4 regions of the Streptomyces nitrosporeus genome follow, and region 1 is predicted to be linked to each of the others. Evidence: riboswitches for the same ligand, from Rfam matches in the RefSeq annotation. Region 1 holds a riboswitch; each other region holds the start of a gene.
The links. Region 1 has a riboswitch for cyclic di-AMP ahead of CP967_RS02180 (M23 family metallopeptidase). Riboswitches for the same ligand answer to the same signal wherever they lie in the genome.

Region 1 (4,333 bases):
CTTCGGCTCCAACGCCCAGGCCATGGCGGCCGGCCTCGCGGTGCTCGCGGTGATGGAGGACGAGCAGACCGTCGCGAACGCCCGCCGCACCGGCGGCCTGCTGCTGGAGCGGCTCGGCGCGCTCGTGGACCGCTACGAACTGCTGCACGAGGTACGCGGCCGGGGGCTGATGATCGGGATCGAGTTCGGGAGGCCCTCGTCGCTGAAACTGCGCAGCCGCTGGACGATGCTCCAGGCCGCCCGCAAGGGGCTGTTCGCGCAGATGGTCGTCGTACCGCTGTTGCAGAAGCACCGCATCCTGACCCAGGTGTCCGGCGACCACCTGGAAGTGATCAAGCTGATTCCGCCCCTGGTCATCGGCGAGGCCGAGGTCGACCGCTTCGTGAACGCCTTCACGGCCGTCATGGACGACGCGCACAGCGGGGGCGGACTGATGTGGGACTTCGGGCGGACCCTCGTGAAGCAGGCCGTCGCCAACCGGTGAAGGCGCCGCCCGGCGCGTCCGCCGGCCCGGCCCACCGGAAGCCTCCCAAGATTTGCCCCTGAGGTAAGGAATTTGCCTCAGAGGAAAGGTGCTGGCTCAATGGAGGGCATGAACCCCCCTGAAGGAGCGGTACCCGACGAGGTGCCGGGCGTCGCCCCCCGCCTGCGGGAGCTGCGCCGCGACCGGGGTCTCACCCTGGAGACCGCCGCCCGCCGGGCCGGACTCTCCCCGGCCCACCTCTCGCGGCTCGAGACGGGCCGCAGACAGCCGTCGCTGCCCATGCTGCTCGGGCTCGCCCGGATCTACGGTACGACGGTCTCCGAGCTCCTCGGCGAGATGCCGCCCGAACGTGACGCGATCGTCCGCGGCGGGCCGCTCGGCGGCGGGGCGGCTCCGTCCGCCGCGGCGGACGGAGCGGACGGGTGGCGCTACCGGCAGGCGGGCGGCTCCGGCCACGCGATGCAGGCCCTGCGGGTCCATGTGCCCCACGGGACCCAGGGCGACCTCGTACGCGTACATCCGGGCGAGGAGTGGCTCTACGTCCTCGGGGGGCGGCTGCGGGTCGTCCTGGGGGAGACGCTGCACGACCTCGATCCCGGGGACAGCGCGCACTACGGCTCCCTCACCCCGCACCGGATCTCGGCACTCGACCGCGCGGGCGCCCAACTGCTCTTCGTCCACACCCTGCTGCAGAGCCCCGTGGCGGAACTGTGCCTGGGTGACGGGGCCCACCGTCTCTGACGGCGCCCCCGGCCCTCTCCGGCCACCTCGAACCCTCCGTCTCCCTCCGGCCTCCGGGCGGAAGAGAGGACATGCCATGTCCGATTCAGAGCACTACGACCCGCTCAGCCCCGCCAAGCCGAAGAACCGGGACACCCAGGAACGCAGGATGCCGCGCGGCGTCGTCATCCGGCTCTTCGCCTACCTGGTGGCCGGTCACGTCATCGCGGCCTTCCTCTACCTGCTGTTCACCGTCGCGGGCGAGGGCTGAGAACCCCGGACGGGGACGGAAGGGGCGCCCGGAGCTCCCGGGAGGCGGCCGCCGGACCCCGGTGCCCCGCCTCCGGCGGGAGCCGGGCGGCGGATGCCGCGAGGCGCACCGGCCGCCCCGCCGGTGTCAGACGTCCTCTATCAGGCGCTCGACCAGCCGTTCGCGGGTCTCCGGAGCCAGCTTCAGCCCCTCGGACAGATAGCGCTCCGTGCCGCCCCAGGTCTCCTCGATGGTGGTGAAGGCCGCGGCGAGGTAATCCCGGTGCGCGCCGAAGAGCGGGTCGAGCAACTCCGCCACCTCGTCCGACATGCCCGCCGCCGACGTGTCGCCACGCTGCACCCGGTACCTGCGGCGCACGTCGTCGGACTTGAGGTAGTCGGCCTCGATGGCGTCCTTCTCCACCCCGGCGGCCAGCAGTGTCACGGCGATCGACAGGCCGGCGCGGTCCTTGCCGGCGGCGCAGTGCATCAGCGCAGGGATGCTGTCCTCGGCCAGTGCGTGCAGCACCCTGCTGTGCTCCGCGGTGCGGTCCTTGATGATCGTCCGGTAGGAGGCGATCATGCGGTCCCTGCCCTTGGTCCCCGCCAGGATCGACCGCAGCTGCCCGATGTCCCCGTTCCGCACCAGCCGCCAGAACTCGGCGCCGTCCGCCGGGTCGGAGAGCGGGATGCCGACGTTGCGGACCCCGGGCAGCTCCACGTCGTGCCCGTCCAGCTTGCGGTCGGCCGCGTTGCGGAAGTCGAAGACCGTGTGCAGTCCCAGGGAGGCCAGGAACGCGGTGTCGGCCCCGGTGGCGTGCGCCAGGTGGCCGCTGCGGTAGAGGCGCCCGAACCGCACCCTGCGGCCGTCCGTGGTCGGCAGCCCGCCCACGTCGCGGAAGTTGCGTACGCCGGTCAGCTCGGTGTCGGCCGGCGGAACCTCTGGCAGCTGCGTCACAAGGACTCCTGGGGTGTCTGGCGTCGGCGCCGCTCGCCGACGGGGCACGCCCGCGACGATACGACATCGACGCGTCCGGCGATCGTCCCGCCCGCAGGGCCGGATATCCCGGCGGAGAAATGATCACCGAATACCGCATGTCCGTATTGGTGCATTTAAGAGAACATGCCCTTCTTGTGCGGGAGATGGTGGGAGGCGGGTGAGCGGGATCATATCCGTGACGGTGTGTGGCGGCATCCGCGGTGGACATTCCGTACCCCGCGCGGAAATCCAAGATCCGTGATCCACGGAGGGTGACCGGAATTCCGGCACGGAATTGAGGCCCGCATTCCGCTGCGCAATCCGCGGCTTGTTCCCGGCGTCCCGGCTCGCTTACGGTCACCGTCAATCCGGACGGAACGCCTAATCCTGCCGCCGCCCGGAATCCGCACTCACCACGTGTGGCAGGAGCGGGGGAACCAGGTAAGCCGCCGGCCGGAGCGATCCGGAACGGCTCGGGGTTAAGACGCGTCCCCACGCGGCCGGGCATCTCCAGCCCGAACCCGACAGCTCACCTCGCAGGCGCCGGAGAGGAAACCCCCATGCCCGCACAGGGTAAGCACCGCCGTGCCAAGTCCGGTCCGATCGTCCGCGGCGTCCTCGCCGTCGGGACCGGCGGCGCCGTTCTCGCCCTCCCGCTGATCGGCGCCACCGGCGCCTTCGCGGCCGAGCAGGCCGCCCCCGCGGCCGGCGCCACCGCCGCGCACCAGGCCGCGGCCGCGTCGGACTCCGGGAAGACCGGCACCCCGAAGACCTATTCCGTGGTCGCGGGCGACTACCTGGCGAAGATCGCGTCCGACCAGAAGGTCAAGGGCGGCTGGGAGAAGCTCTACCAGGACAACCGGGACGTCGTCGGCGACGACCCCGGTCTGATCTTCCCGGGTATGAAGCTGACCCTCGGGGCCGGGGCTTCCCAGGCCGCCGCGCAGTCCGCCACCGAGGAGAAGGCGGCGGAGACCGCGCCCGCGACCCCGGCCGCGCAGACCGCGAAGGCGCCGGCCGAGGAGGCGTCCGAGGCCCCGGCGGCCGAGAGCAGCGGCTCCGGCTTCACCACCCCGGTGGAGAGCGCCAACGTCACCACGCAGTACCGCGCTTCCGGCGCCAGCTGGTCCAGCGGCTACCACACCGGCTCCGACTTCCAGGCGGCCTCCGGCACCAGCGTCCGGGCCATCGGCGACGGCACCGTCGTCTCGGCCGGCTGGAGCGGCTCGTACGGCAACGAGGTCGTCATCCAGCACAGCGACGGCATGTACTCCCAGTACGCCCACCTGTCCTCGCTCGGCGTGTCCGCGGGCCAGAGCGTGACCGGCGGCCAGCAGATCGGCCTCTCCGGCTCCACCGGCAACTCCACCGGTCCGCACCTCCACTTCGAGGTCCGCACCGGCCCGGGCTACGGCTCGGACGTCGACCCGATCGCCTACCTGCGTTCGCACGGCGTCTCCATCTGACACGGCCTCACCCGCCGGGACGGGCGGGACGGCTCCATCCGGACGGGAGGGGCGGTGCGCGGCGGCGCACCGCCCCTCCCGCCGTTCCCGGACCCCTCCGTCCCGGGAGCCCGTCCCACGGCGGCCCCTGCCGCGGCGCCTTCGCCGGCCCCACTTATTCCTCCTTTACCAAAAACTGACCGGGTGGTCTTTGTCACCACCCGTCAACCCCTTATTACGGTCGCGTAGGTCACATTCCGCAAGGCAAGATGTGTGCCCGTGGCAGACGATTCGAGAAACAACCAACGAGGCATCATCGGGTCGTACGCAGCGATAGGCGACAGCTTCACCGAGGGAGTCGGCGACCCCGGCCCCGACGGGGCGTTCGTCGGCTGGGCGGACCGTTTCGCGGTCCTCCTCGCGGACCAGCTCCCCCTCCCCGATGCAGCGACCGGC
Region 2 (4,333 bases), 4.1 Mb from region 1:
GACGCGCCTCCCCGATCTGCGGCTCGCCGTGGGGACAGCTGATCTGCGGTGGCGCGGCGGGCTCATCATGCGGGGGCTGCGCACCCTTCCGGTGGAGTTCGGGGCACCGGGCCGGACCGAAGAAAGTGACGCCCCGTCAATTCTGTGACTTTCGCGTGATCTCCGCTGCATCGACTTGTGACACCCGTTCGAGTCCCGCTAGGTTCACCGTTCGACTCTCCAGTCACCTGTCAGTCACACGGAAGGCAATCCCATGGGCTCCGCGAACGGCAGACACCGCCGCCCTCGCCAGGCACCGGCCATCGTCGTCACCGCAGGCGTGACGGGATCGGCGATCGCCATCCCACTGCTCGGCGCCACCGGCGCGAACGCGGCCGAGGCATCCACCTGGGACCGGGTGGCCGAGTGCGAGAGCGGCGGCATGTGGAGCGCCGACCTCGGCAACGGCCGCTACGGCGGCCTCCAGCTGTCCCAGGACACCTGGAAGTCGTACGGGGGCACGGTGTACGCGCCCCGCGCCGACCTCGCCAGCCGCTCGCAGCAGATAGCGGTCGCCGAGAAGGTGCTGGACGACCAGGGTCCGCAGGCGTGGGCCAGTTGCGCGGTGGTCTCCGGGCTGGTGCTCGACGGAGGGCTGCCGGGCGTGGACCCGGGCGGCGACCCGGCGGACACCTCCCTGCCCGGATCCACCGGATCCACCGGGGAGACGACGCGCGAGACGGACGAGGACACGGCGGACGAGGTGTCCGGCGCCGCGGAGGACGACGCCGAGGGCGGTGCGGGGGACGGGGCGAAGGACCCCGCGGCCGACGCCGGCGCGGCGGACGACGGCGGACGGAAGGGGAAGGCGGGCACGCCCGGAGGGAAGGAGACCCCCGGGGACTCCGGCGGATCCGCGCCCTCGGCGTCACCCTCCACCGCCCCCGAGCCCGAGGCGTCCCAGAGCCCCGGCCGCACCGGAGGCGGGAAGCACCGCGGCGCGCCCGCTCCCGAGGCGGGTACGGGGACGGGGGCGGACGCGGGACGCGATACCGGCCGGCACGCCTCCCGCGGCGACTCTGGCGCGCGCGAGGACTCCGGCGCGGACGGCACCTACACGGTCCGCGAGGGCGACAACCTCTGGTCGATCGCGGGCGCCCAGGACGTGCCCGGCGGCTGGACGGCCCTCTACGAGGCCAACAGGGGCGAGGTCGGCTCCGACCCGGACCTGATCCTCCCGGGCCAGGACCTCGACCTGGCGGCCGCGGGCACCGGAGCGGCCGGCGGCACGGCGGCCGGCGATGACACGGCGGCCGGGGACGCGACCGCCGGGGCGGCCGGCGGGAAGACCGCCTCCGGCCACTGATCAAAACGGGAAAACACCCCGAAAACAAGGGTAGTTAAGGGGCCTATGTCCACTTATGCGTAAGTGAGACATGGGTCTCTTTGCTGTTCGCGGCGGGCCTCGCCCGTCCGGTCCGTCCGTATCGGCTCCGACCTGCGGAAATAATCCCCTGCCCCCCTTCGGTACGTGCTGATTGCGCGTTATGTCCAGCTTTGAATGTCGGGGTTGGGTGTGTTTACGGTCGGAGCCGCTCGCACCGCGGGCACCTTCGACCGTCACGCCGAATCCTGCCGTCGGCCGAAGGGAACAGACGCGTCATGCGCCGTAGGCAGGAGCGGGGGACCCAGGTAGGTGCCGGAGCGGACCGTCGGGAAGACGGTCGGACCGGCTCGGGGTGAAGTCGCTCGCCAGTGCGGGCGACCGGGCAGCTCACAGCCCGAACCCGACAGCTCACCTCGTAGGCGTCGGTGAGGAGAACCATGCTGCTTTCGAACAAGGGCAAGCACCGTCGTACCTCCAGGGCCGTCCGCATCGCCACGATGGCCGGTGTCGCCGGTGCCGCCGTCGCCGTCCCGCTGATGGGTGCCACCGGCGCCTCCGCCGCGTCCGTCGAGACCTGGGACGCCGTCGCGCAGTGCGAGTCCGGTGGCAACTGGTCCATCAACACCGGCAACGGCTACTACGGCGGCCTGCAGTTCTCGCAGTCCAGCTGGGCCGCCGCCGGCGGCACGCAGTACGCCGCGCGGGCCGACCTGGCCACCAAGGAACAGCAGATAGCCACCGCCGAGAAGCTCCTCGACCTCCAGGGGCCGGGCGCCTGGGCGTGCGCCGGAGCCGGCGGTCTGACGAACGACGGTGTCGACCCCGGCGTCGACACCGGTGCCGCCGCGAACGGCGACACCGACCCGCAGGCCGCACCGGAGCGCGAGGCCGAGCAGCCCGCCACCCGCAGCGAGAAGCGCACCGCTCCCGAGGAGACCGTCACCACCCCCACCGGTGAGAAGGTCCAGAAGGGTGACGGCGAGTACGAGGTGAAGACCGGCGACACCCTCAGCAAGATCGCCGGTGCGAAGGACGTCAAGGGCGGCTGGGAGAAGCTGTTCGAGCTGAACGACGACATCGTCAAGGACGCCGACCTGATCTTCCCGGGTCAGCAGCTCCACCTGAAGTAGTCCGGGATCCTCCTCCCCGGACGGCCACCCGGCCCGGCGCACCCACCCCCCTGTGCGCCGGGCCGGCGGCGTGCCGGGGGCTTCCCGGAAGGGCTTTCGGGGCGCCGCCGGAACGGCCTCCTGGGGGGTGAGTGTTCAACAGTTGTAGTTACCTGCCAGTAAATTTCTGAAGAAACGCCCGTAATGCGGGTGCTTGAGACCTTTTTCGTCCCAGGGGACGGGCGGTCGGCCGACGCAGCGGGCCGGGCCGGTTAGGCTCGTGTCGCTAGGCCACCGTGACCCTGGACAACCAGTGTCAGATCCCAGAAGGAGATGCCTCGTGCCGTCCATCGACGTCGTCGTAGCCAGGGAAATCCTCGACTCCCGGGGGAACCCCACGGTCGAGGTCGAGGTTGGTCTCGACGACGGCAGCACGGGTCGTGCTGCCGTTCCGTCCGGTGCTTCCACGGGTGCGTTCGAGGCCATCGAGCTCCGTGACGGCGACCCCAACCGCTACCAGGGCAAGGGCGTCGAGAAGGCCGTCCTCGCCGTGATCGAGCAGATCGGTCCGGAGCTCGTCGGTTACGACGCCACCGAGCAGCGCCTCATCGACCAGGCGATGTTCGACCTGGACGCGACCGAGAACAAGGGCTCGCTCGGCGCCAACGCCATCCTCGGCGTCTCGCTGGCCGTGGCGCACGCCGCGTCCGAGGCCTCCGACCTCCCGCTCTTCCGCTACCTCGGCGGCCCGAACGCGCACCTGCTGCCCGTTCCGATGATGAACATCCTGAACGGCGGCTCGCACGCCGACTCCAACGTGGACATCCAGGAGTTCATGATCGCGCCGATCGGCGCCGAGTCCTTCTCCGAGGCCCTGCGCTGGGGCGCGGAGATCTACCACACCCTGAAGAAGGTCCTGAAGACCAAGGGCCTGTCCACCGGTCTCGGCGACGAGGGCGGCTTCGCCCCGAACCTCGAGTCCAACCGCGCCGCCCTCGACCTCATCATCGAGGCCATCAAGGAGGCCGGCTACGTCCCCGGCCGCGACATCGCGCTCGCCCTGGACGTCGCCGCGTCCGAGTTCTACAAGGACGGCGTCTACGAGTTCGAGGGCAAGTCCCGCTCGGCCGCCGAGATGACCGAGTACTACGAGGAGCTCGTCTCCGCGTACCCGCTGGTCTCCATCGAGGACCCGCTGTACGAGGACGACTGGGCCGGCTGGAAGGTCATCACCGACAAGCTGGGCGCCAAGGTGCAGATCGTCGGTGACGACCTCTTCGTCACCAACCCCGAGCGCCTCTCCCGCGGCATCGAGGAGGGCTCCGCCAACGCCCTCCTCGTCAAGGTCAACCAGATCGGTTCGCTGACCGAGACTCTGGACGCCGTCGAGCTGGCCCAGCGCAACGGCTTCAAGTGCATGATGTCCCACCGTTCCGGCGAGACCGAGGACGTCACCATCGCCGACCTCGCGGTCGCCGTGAACTGCGGTCAGATCAAGACCGGCGCCCCGGCCCGTTCGGACCGTGTCGCCAAGTACAACCAGCTGCTGCGCATCGAGGAGATCCTCGACGACGCCGCGGTCTACGCGGGCCGTTCGGCGTTCCCGCGCTTCCGTCACGAGGGCTGACGGCGGTCCGGGGCTCTCGCCCGGACCGTTTCGCCGGGCCCCGGGCCCGGCGGGGCGATCCCGGACGGGAGCCCCGGGGGCGCAGCCTCCGTCCGTCCCCGCACTCGGTCCCGTACCGTGTGCGGGGACGGACGTGCGTAACGGGGAGGCGTGAGAGATGGCCGGGAAGGACCGCGACCGGTTCTCCACCACGACCAGGCTGCGACTGCTCGGCGAGCAGACCGCCGCCCG
Region 3 (4,333 bases), 1.3 Mb from region 1:
GAGCGGATCGAGGCGGCCGTCGACGACGAGCTGACGCGCTTCGCCGCCGAAGGCCCCACCCCCGAGGAGATGGAACGCGCCCAGGCCCAGCTGGAACGCGAGTGGCTGGACCGGCTCGGCACGGTCGCGGGCCGCGCCGACGAACTGTGCCGCTACGCCGTCCTCTTCGGCGACCCCCAGCTCGCCCTCACCGCCGTGGGGCGGGTGCTGGACGTGACGGCCGAGGAGGTCAGGGCGGTCGCCCAGGAGCGGCTGCGCCCGGACAACAGGGCGGTGCTGGTCTACGAACCGGTCGAACCGGCCGACGACAGCGACGCGGCGGCACAGGACGCCGGCACCGACGCGCACGAGGGGGCGGACAAGTGACCGACGCCGCCGTGACGGGAGTAGCGATGGAGTACCACCCGCAGCCGACCGCGGGCGAGGCCCGGCCCTGGGCCTTCCCGGCGCCCGACCGGGGCGCCCTGCCCAACGGCCTGACCGTGCTGCGCTGCCACCGGCCCGGCCAGCAGGTCGTCGCCGTGGAGATCTTCCTCCAGGCACCGCTGGACGCCGAGCCCGAGGGCCTGGACGGTGTGGCCACGATCATGGCGCGCGCACTGTCGGAGGGCACCGACAAGCGCTCCGCCGAGGAGTTCGCCGCCGAACTGGAACGGTGCGGCGCCACCCTCGACGCCCACGCCGACCACCCGGGTGTACGGGTCTCGCTGGAGGTCCCGGTCTCCCGGCTGGCCAAGGCGCTGGGCCTGGTCGCCGAGGCGCTGCGGGCCCCCGCCTTCGCGGAGGACGAGGTGGAGCGCCTGGTCGGCAACCGCCTGGACGAGATCCCGCACGAGCAGGCCAATCCGGCCCGGCGTGCCGCCAAGCAGCTCTCCAGGGAGCTCTTCCCGGCCACCGCGCGGATGTCCCGGCCCCGCCAGGGCACCGAGGAGACCGTGCGGAGCATCGACGCGGCCGCCGTACGGGCCTTCTACGACGCCCATGTGCGGCCGTCCACCGCCACCGCGGTGATCGTCGGCGACCTCACCGGCGTCGATCTGGACGCCCTGCTCGCCGGTACTCTCGGCGACTGGTCCGGGAACACCGCCCAGGCCCGTCCGGTCCCCCCGATCACCGCGGACGACACCGGCCGGGTGATCGTCGTCGACCGCCCCGGAGCCGTGCAGACCCAGCTGCTGATCGGCCGGATCGGCGCCGACCGCCACGACAGCGTCTGGCCGGCCCAGGTCCTCGGCACCTACTGCCTGGGCGGAACCCTCACCTCACGGCTGGACCGGGTCCTGCGTGAGGAGAAGGGCTACACCTACGGCGTCCGGGCCTTCGCCCAGGTGCTGCGCTCCACCGCGCCCGGCTCCGCCGCCGGGGCGACCGGAGCAGCGATGCTGGCCATCAGCGGCTCGGTGGACACCGAGTCCACCGGCCCCGCGCTGGAGGACCTGTGGAAGGTCCTGCGGACGCTGGCGGCGGAAGGGCTCACCGACGCCGAGCGGGAGACCGCGGTGCAGAACCTCGTGGGCGTCGCCCCGCTGAAGTTCGAGACCGCCGCCTCCGTCGCGGCGACCCTGGCCGACCAGGTGGAGCAGCACCTCCCGGACGACTACCAGGCCCACCTGTACGCGCGCCTGGCCGAGACCGGCACGGTCGAGGCGACCGCCGCCGTGGTGAACGCCTTCCCGGTGGACCGGCTCGTCACCGTGCTGGTCGGGGACGCCGCCCGGATCGCCGGCCCGGTGCGGGAACTGGGCATCGGAGAGGTGACGGTCGTCAACGGCTGACGGACGGTCACCGTCCTCCTCCCAGGGGCCCCGGCGAGCGGAAGCGCTCGCCGGGGCCCCTGGCGTACCCACGCCACCCCACGCCCGGAATGGTCCGAAAGAGGGGGTATGCCCTGTGGGATGTCCGACAAAAGGGCCTGTCCGCTTGGTGATCGAAAGCCCTCCCGCCTAGCGTCGGCTCGGCTGTCCGCCGGACGTATGCCGCATCCGCGGCGCCGGGCAGCCATCGCCGAGTCCCCGTCAGGCGCGAGCCAGGGGAGCCGGGGACCCACCGTGTCCCTGGGGTGAATCGGACGTCCGGGCCCCGCGAGGGCCCAGGTGCCCGTAGGAGACCTTCCTGCTCCGAACCCGTCAGCTAACCCGGTAGGCGAGAAGGAAGGAAAGGAACCGCCCCTCCATGGCGTTCACCCGTGCCACCGGGAAGCACCGTGCCCCGAGCCGTCCGGCCCGCAGGAGCACCCGGGCCGCCGGTGTCGCGGTCCTGGCCGCCGCCGGCGTCGTCGGCGCCGCAGCCTCCCCGGCCCTCGCCGCGGAAGCGGCCCCGGCGGGGGGCACCGGACTGACCCAGGCCGTCTCGATGGGCAGCACCCTCGCCGACCGGATCGACGCCCAGGCCGAGGCCCAGCTGCGCCAGGCCGAGCTCGCCGCGAAGGCGGAGGCCCAGGCGGAGGCCGAGCGCAGGGCCGAGGCGCGCGCCGAGGAGGCCCGCGAGGCCGAGGCCCGCGCCGCCCGTGCCGCCGAACGCGCCCGGCTCAACGCCTTCCGCCTCCCGGTCGCCGGCTCGTACGTCACCACCGGCTACAGGTCCGGGGGCTCCCTCTGGTCCTCCGGCAGCCACTCGGGCGTGGACTTCCGCGCCGCGTCCGGCAGCTCCGTCGTCGCGGTGGGCGCCGGCACGGTCGTCGAAGCCGGATGGGGAGGCGCGTACGGCAACAACGTCGTGCTCCGGATGACGGACGGCACCTACACCCAGTACGGACACCTCTCCTCGATCGACGTGTCCGTCGGCCAGAGCGTCGCCGCGGGCCGGCAGATCGGCCTCTCCGGCTCCACCGGCAACTCCACGGGCCCGCACCTGCACTTCGAGGCCCGTACGACCCCGGACTACGGCTCCGACATGGACCCGGTCGCCTACCTCCGTTCGCACGGCGTCCAGCTCTGAGCGACGCGGTCCGCACCGGGCCCCGTCCCACGCCCGGCCCCCGTCCCGCACCGGCTCCCCGTCCCGCGCCCGGCCCCCCGGCACGGGCCGGGCGCGGGGCTCCGGGGCGGCCCGGCGTCCACGGCGGCCGGCCGGTCACCCCTCCTCCTCGGCCGCCTCCCACCGCAGCAGGTCTCCCGGCTGGCAGTCGAGCGCCTCGCACAGCGCCGCGAGTGTCGCGAAGCGGACCGCCTTCGCCCGTCCGTTCTTGAGCACCGCGAGGTTGGCGGGGGTGATCCCGACCCGTTCCGCGAGCTCGCCCACGGACATCTTCCGCTTCGCGAGCATCACATCGATGCCGACGACGATCGGCATCAGATCACCACGTCCAGTTCGGCCCGCATCCGCGCCGCCTCGACGTCACGTGCGACGGCCTGGGCGAGCAGCATCCGCAGCACGAGCACGACGAGCGCCACACCGAGGACGGCGACGGCCGCCCCGCAGACCAGGAGCACCACGCCCGGGGCCACGGCTTCGCCGGGGGCCAGGAGGACCGCGAGGGCGAGGACCAGCAGGGCGGCCGCCACGACAGCGCCGATCACCACGTGCACATGGCGGAAGGCGGCGTGCGAGAAGACCGTCCCGCGCCGGACCATCGTCACCAGCCGCCATACGCAGACCAGGACGATCTCGACCGTCACGAAGCCCAGGACGACGATCGTGAGCAGCGGGGTCCGCAGATACGCGTGATCCGCGGCGAGGTCACCCAGATCCATGGCCAGCAGCGGCACCATCACGGCCTGTACGAATACCGAGCCCATGAGCAGTGCCGCGAGTACCGCCCGCAGGGCGAGCACGGTCATGCGTCCCATCATCTCTCCCTCGATCGTCCAACGATAGAAAGCTATCGATAAGCGATAGGTCGAGCAAGGGGTGCGGTGCCGGTGCCCGTGAAGGCGGGGCGGGTATCCGAAACGCCCCGGACGCCCGCCCTCCGCCGGCTCGTGGCCGGCCGGTGGAGCCGTGGGGGTGTCCCGGTCCGGTGGGCGCCACCCCGAAATGCTTCTTCTCCGGCGCGTCGATATGTGTTCCCGCGGAGTGAGAAATAACGAAGGGGTGCGGCGAGGGAATCTCCGCCGGTGGGTCGTTCGGAATTCCGGATCATTCCGTGCGGTCGCCACCGTGCTACTGTCGAAGTCAGTTGCAGTTGTGGATCCCAAAACGTAGGTGTCTCCGAGGTGGCAACCACCTCGGACCGCATTCAAGTATTTCCGGTCATCGGCCGGTCGGGGTGAACGGCGTGCGACAACCGGAGGCCACACGGTGTGGGCTCCGGGTATCACCCCGAAGGAGACAGACATGGCATCTGGCACCGTGAAGTGGTTCAACGCGGAAAAGGGCTTCGGCTTCATCGAGC
Region 4 (4,333 bases), 1.1 Mb from region 1:
GTGGCACGGGGCGGGCGGCGTGGCACGGGGCGGGCGGCGTGGCACGGGGCGGCGAACCGCTGCGACGGCCCGCGCGCCGGTTCTGACGACGGTGAGCACGGGGGCGGGCCGGGGACCGGGTCAGGTCCGGTCGATGTGCACGCTGGTCGACTTCACCCGGGCCGTGGCCTGCATGCCGACCTCCAGGCCGAGTTCCTCCACCGCCTCGCGGGTGAGGAGCGAGACGAGACGGTGGGGGCCGGCCTGGATCTCCACCTGGGCGGCGACATCACCCAGCTTGACCGCGGTGACGATGCCGGGGAAGGCGTTCCGCGCGGAGGTGTAGGAGACCTCCTCCTCATCGGCGCCCGCCTGTGCCAGCTCCACCGAGAAGGCCGCCAGGGCACGCCCCTCGATGAGGCGGCGGCCGCTCTCGTCACGGTGCGTCGCGACCCGCCCCGCGTCGGCCCAGCGGCGGGCGGTGTCGGGGCTGACGCCGAGAAGACGCGCCGCCTGTCCGATGGTGTAGGACTGCATGTGCCACACCATAGGGCTGTTTATCGCGCATCTACAACGCCTTCTCCTCGATAACCTCGCAGATGCCATATAGCAGCTCGATGCGTCCGGGGCGAGGCGGGGTGGGGTGGGGCGGGCCGTGCCGGCTTTGCGTGCCGGGGTGTGGACCCTCTGCCGGCTTCAGCGCTTCTGCCAGGTGAGCTTGCCGCCCCCCACCCAGCGGATCACGTCCGGGTCGTCGAGGTCGTGCACCCTGATCCCGGCCGCAGCCGCGACCTCCACCACATCCGTCATCGCCGTCACCATCGCGACGACCTCCCCGTCGATCTCCATGACGCGGAAGGGCGGATCCCCGGGCTGAACGGGCAGGACGGTGATCCGCGGGTAGCTGAAGTGAACGTTCTCCGTCATGTCGAACCGGTTCCACCGGGCCCGCCACGCCACGCGCGACAAGCCGACCGGTGAGCCTTATGCCCGATTTGTTGGCTTAAGGGTATTTAGCTCTGTCATTCAAGGCGATATGCCGACAGGGGTGGGCGGGGTTCGTTGAGAGTGGCGCGGGGTGCAAATCGCCCTTATCGGACTTGGTGACCAGCGTCACCTCCACCGCGCGAGGGGGTGGTGGCGACGCGTCGAGGGCCCCGTGATATCGGGGAATCCGGCGCGGCCGTGTGGGGTCGGTTACACGAATTCCCGTGAATGGATCTTGCGGGTGAATTGTGATCACGAATGCGCGGCTTGTTCCTTTCGCTATTTCTCGCCTACGGTCACCCTCACTCCGGATGGAACGCCGAATCCTGCCGCCGTCCGGGAACCCGACCACATCTCGTACGGCAGGAGCGGGGGACCCAGGTAAGTGCCGATCCGGTGACCGGAGCGGCTTGGGGTGAAGTCGCAGTCCGTCTGCGGCCGGGCAACTCCAGCTCGAACCCGACAGCTCACTTCGCAGGCGACGGAGAGGAAACCAGCATGCCCGCAATGGCCAACCGCCGCCGTTCCAAGTCCAGTTCGCTCACCCGCGGCATCATCGCCGTGAGCACGGGCGGAGCCGCCCTCGCCCTTCCCGTGATCGGCGCCACGGGCGCCTTCGCCGCTCCGGCGCAGACGGCCGCGGTCGAAAAGGCCGCCACCTCGACTGCCGCGTCCGGCAAGGCGATTGCCGCAAAGGACTCCGGCTCCGTCACCTATTCCGTGATCTTGGGTGATTCCCTTGCCGGAATCGCGCGTGCCCATTCCGTGGGCGGTGGCTGGCAGGAGCTGTACAAGGAAAACCGTGAGGCCGTCGGCGACAACCCCGACCTGATTCGCGTCGGCCTGAAGCTGACCATCGGTACCGAGGCGGAGAAGACCGCAGACCGGACCGCTTCGGATTCCTCGGAGTCCGAGGACCGTGCCGACCGCTCGGTGCGCACGGGCACCGCACTCGCCGCCCAGGGAGCCCAGGGCGCCCCGGCCGCCGTGGCCGTGGAGACCGTCGCGGAGACCGAGCCCGCCGTGGCCGTGGAGACCGTCGCGGAGACCGAGCCCGCCGTCGAGCCGGTCGCGTACACCGACGACCTGGACGGCTGGATCAACGAGTCGCTGGCCATCATGGCCCAGCACGGCATCCCCGGTACCTACGAGGGCATCCACCGCAACGTCATGCGTGAGTCCTCCGGCAACCCGATGGCCATCAACAACTGGGACTCCAACGCCGCCGCGGGCATCCCGTCCAAGGGCCTCCTCCAGGTCATCGACCCGACCTTCCAGGCCTACCACGTGCCCGGCACGTCGATGGACAGCTACGACCCGGTCGCCAACATCACGGCCGCGTGCAACTACGCCGCCGACCGTTACGGCTCGATCGACAACGTCTTCGGCGCCTACTGAGCCACGACGCCGGCACCGCTGGGCAGCCCGGCGTGAACGACGGGTGGTGCGGGTCCCCAGGGCCCGCACCACCCGTCGTTCTGTGGGTGCACGGCGAAGAGGCGGGGTGGGGCGGCGTCCCTCCGCGGGTGCCGCGTACCCTCGCCGGCTGGATGGTCCGGCGTACCGCCGAGTTCCGGCGTGCCGCCACGTTCCGGTGAACCGGAGCCCGGCTGTTTCCCGTCCGCCCGGCCGCCGTTCCCGGGGCCTTCGGCGGGGGTGCGCGCGGTGCCGTGGCGGCGCGCCGGAGCGGCGTGACTGGTCACGTACAGGTTCGTCGTCCATACTGCCCGCCGTGGAGCAGCGCATAGATTCGAACAACAAGCCCGAGTTCGCCGCAGGGACAGACCCGGCGTTCATCCCCGGCCTGACGGCCCCCGCACCGGTGCTCGCGGAGGGTGGTGGAACGCCGGGGGCGCCGAAGGAACCGGAGGAACCGGAGGCGTCCCGGGCGCCTGCCGAGGCCGGTACCGGGGCCGTGGGCGCCGCCGACGTGATCATGGACAAGGAAGAGGCCGCGAACGCGGACAAGGCTCCGGAGAAGGCCGGCGGCGCCGAGGAGGTGGAGGACTCCGAAGGCGCGGAGGACCCCGAGGACTCCGGCAAGGGTGAGGGCTCCGGCAGGAGCGGCGGTCCCGTCTTCGAGGTCAGCGACCGCCGGGGCGCCATCCGGGTGGACCGCGAGGGTGTCCGCTTCCAGCTGGACGACCAGGAGGCCGAGTTCGACTGGTCCGAGATCGGAGCGGTCGAGGTCAAGACGCCCCGCTTCGGCCGCAGGTTCACCGTCACGGTGCACCTGTCGAGCCGGCGGTGGTTCAACGCCGAGGTCGAGGCCGGTGCCAGAAAGGACCTCAAGACCTGGACGGCGGAACTCGACGAGGCGCTGGACGCCTACTTCGAGGAGTCCTGACCCCGCCGTATCGCCCTGTTCCGCATGTACGCGGTTCCGGCGCGGGACGCCGGACGGGACCGGCGTGCCGCGTGCCGCGTGTGACATCGGCCTTCACCACCCGGCCGGGTGGTGAAGGCCGATGCCGCGTTCCGGGCCGCGCGTCCGCCGGGCGCGGCTACCGGGGCGCTGGGCCCGGCCCACCGGGCCCGGGTTGACCGGGCTCTCGGATCACCGGGACCCCCGGCGGTCGGCCTCCCCGGCGGCCGGGTCCACCGGCGGTCGGCCTCCCCGGCGGCCGGGGCCTCAGGCGGTCGGGCCGAGGACCACCGAGCGGGTCAGATGCCTCGGAAGGTCGGGGTCCAGCCCCCGGGCCGCCGCCCGGGCGACCGCCAGGCGCTGCACCCGGACCAGTTCGGCCAGCGGGTCGAGGGTGCCCTCCACCCAGCGGGCCCCGGTGGCCCGTACCTGCTCGGCCAGCCCCTCCGGCGCCGTACCGAACATCCAGGTGGCCGTTTCGGCCGTGGCGATACTGATGGGGCCGTGCCGGTACTCCATCGCCGGATACGACTCGGTCCAGGACAGCGACGCCTCCTTCATCTTGAGAGCCGCCTCGTTCGCCAGCCCGACCGTCCAGCCGCGCCCCAGGAAACTGAACTGCGCGCACTCCAGCAGCCCTTCGGGCAGGGGCTCGGACAGCGCCGTCTCCGCGTCCCGTACGACCGCGTCGTCGTGCAGCCCGAGGTGGGCGCGGAGCAGGGTGAGGGCGCTGGTGGCGAACCGGGTCTGCACCACGGACCGTTCGTCCGCGAAGTCGAGCACCACCAGGTCGTCCGCGGCCTCCCTGACCGGTGTCCGCGGGTCGGCGGTGACGGCCACCGTCGGCGTTCTGCCCCGCAGCCGGGTCAGCAGGCCGAGCACCTCGGTCGTCGTGCCCGAGCGCGTCAGCGCGACCACCCGGTCGTATGCGCGGCCGGAAGGGAACTCCGAGGCGGCGAAGGCGTCCGACTCGCCCTGGCCGGACTCCTCGCGGAGTGCCGC

Region 2: another riboswitch for cyclic di-AMP. It lies ahead of CP967_RS20520 (transglycosylase family protein); the one in region 1 lies ahead of CP967_RS02180 (M23 family metallopeptidase).
Region 3: another riboswitch for cyclic di-AMP. It lies ahead of CP967_RS07470 (M23 family metallopeptidase); the one in region 1 lies ahead of CP967_RS02180 (M23 family metallopeptidase).
Region 4: another riboswitch for cyclic di-AMP. It lies ahead of CP967_RS06740 (LysM peptidoglycan-binding domain-containing protein); the one in region 1 lies ahead of CP967_RS02180 (M23 family metallopeptidase).

Annotation. Positions count from the first base shown of each region.
Region 1 is NZ_CP023702.1:480,474-484,806, reverse strand. Features, by position in the region: gene CP967_RS02195 (aspartate aminotransferase family protein) at 1-484, shown strand, start outside; gene CP967_RS02190 (helix-turn-helix domain-containing protein) at 593-1,225, shown strand; gene CP967_RS33825 (DUF6126 family protein) at 1,302-1,475, shown strand; gene CP967_RS02185 (tyrosine-protein phosphatase) at 1,602-2,411, opposite strand; cyclic di-AMP (ydaO/yuaA leader) riboswitch at 2,834-2,990, shown strand; gene CP967_RS02180 (M23 family metallopeptidase) at 2,993-3,898, shown strand; gene CP967_RS02175 (SGNH/GDSL hydrolase family protein) at 4,157-4,333, shown strand, end outside.
Region 2 is NZ_CP023702.1:4,620,954-4,625,286, forward strand. Features, by position in the region: gene CP967_RS20510 (cytochrome P450 family protein) at 1-148, shown strand, start outside; gene CP967_RS20515 (LysM peptidoglycan-binding domain-containing protein) at 254-1,345, shown strand; cyclic di-AMP (ydaO/yuaA leader) riboswitch at 1,635-1,803, shown strand; gene CP967_RS20520 (transglycosylase family protein) at 1,804-2,496, shown strand; gene eno (phosphopyruvate hydratase) at 2,816-4,102, shown strand; gene CP967_RS20530 (FtsB family cell division protein) at 4,260-4,333, shown strand, end outside.
Region 3 is NZ_CP023702.1:1,754,632-1,758,964, reverse strand. Features, by position in the region: gene CP967_RS07480 (M16 family metallopeptidase) at 1-366, shown strand, start outside; gene CP967_RS07475 (M16 family metallopeptidase) at 393-1,775, shown strand; cyclic di-AMP (ydaO/yuaA leader) riboswitch at 1,993-2,159, shown strand; gene CP967_RS07470 (M23 family metallopeptidase) at 2,173-2,937, shown strand; gene CP967_RS07460 (helix-turn-helix domain-containing protein) at 3,073-3,291, opposite strand; gene CP967_RS07455 (DUF2975 domain-containing protein) at 3,291-3,788, opposite strand; gene CP967_RS07450 (cold-shock protein) at 4,276-4,333, shown strand, end outside.
Region 4 is NZ_CP023702.1:1,571,426-1,575,758, reverse strand. Features, by position in the region: gene CP967_RS06750 (TOBE domain-containing protein) at 121-516, opposite strand; gene CP967_RS06745 (hypothetical protein) at 676-906, opposite strand; cyclic di-AMP (ydaO/yuaA leader) riboswitch at 1,274-1,462, shown strand; gene CP967_RS06740 (LysM peptidoglycan-binding domain-containing protein) at 1,465-2,364, shown strand; gene CP967_RS06735 (prolipoprotein diacylglyceryl transferase) at 2,699-3,313, shown strand; gene CP967_RS06730 (SIS domain-containing protein) at 3,599-4,333, opposite strand, start outside.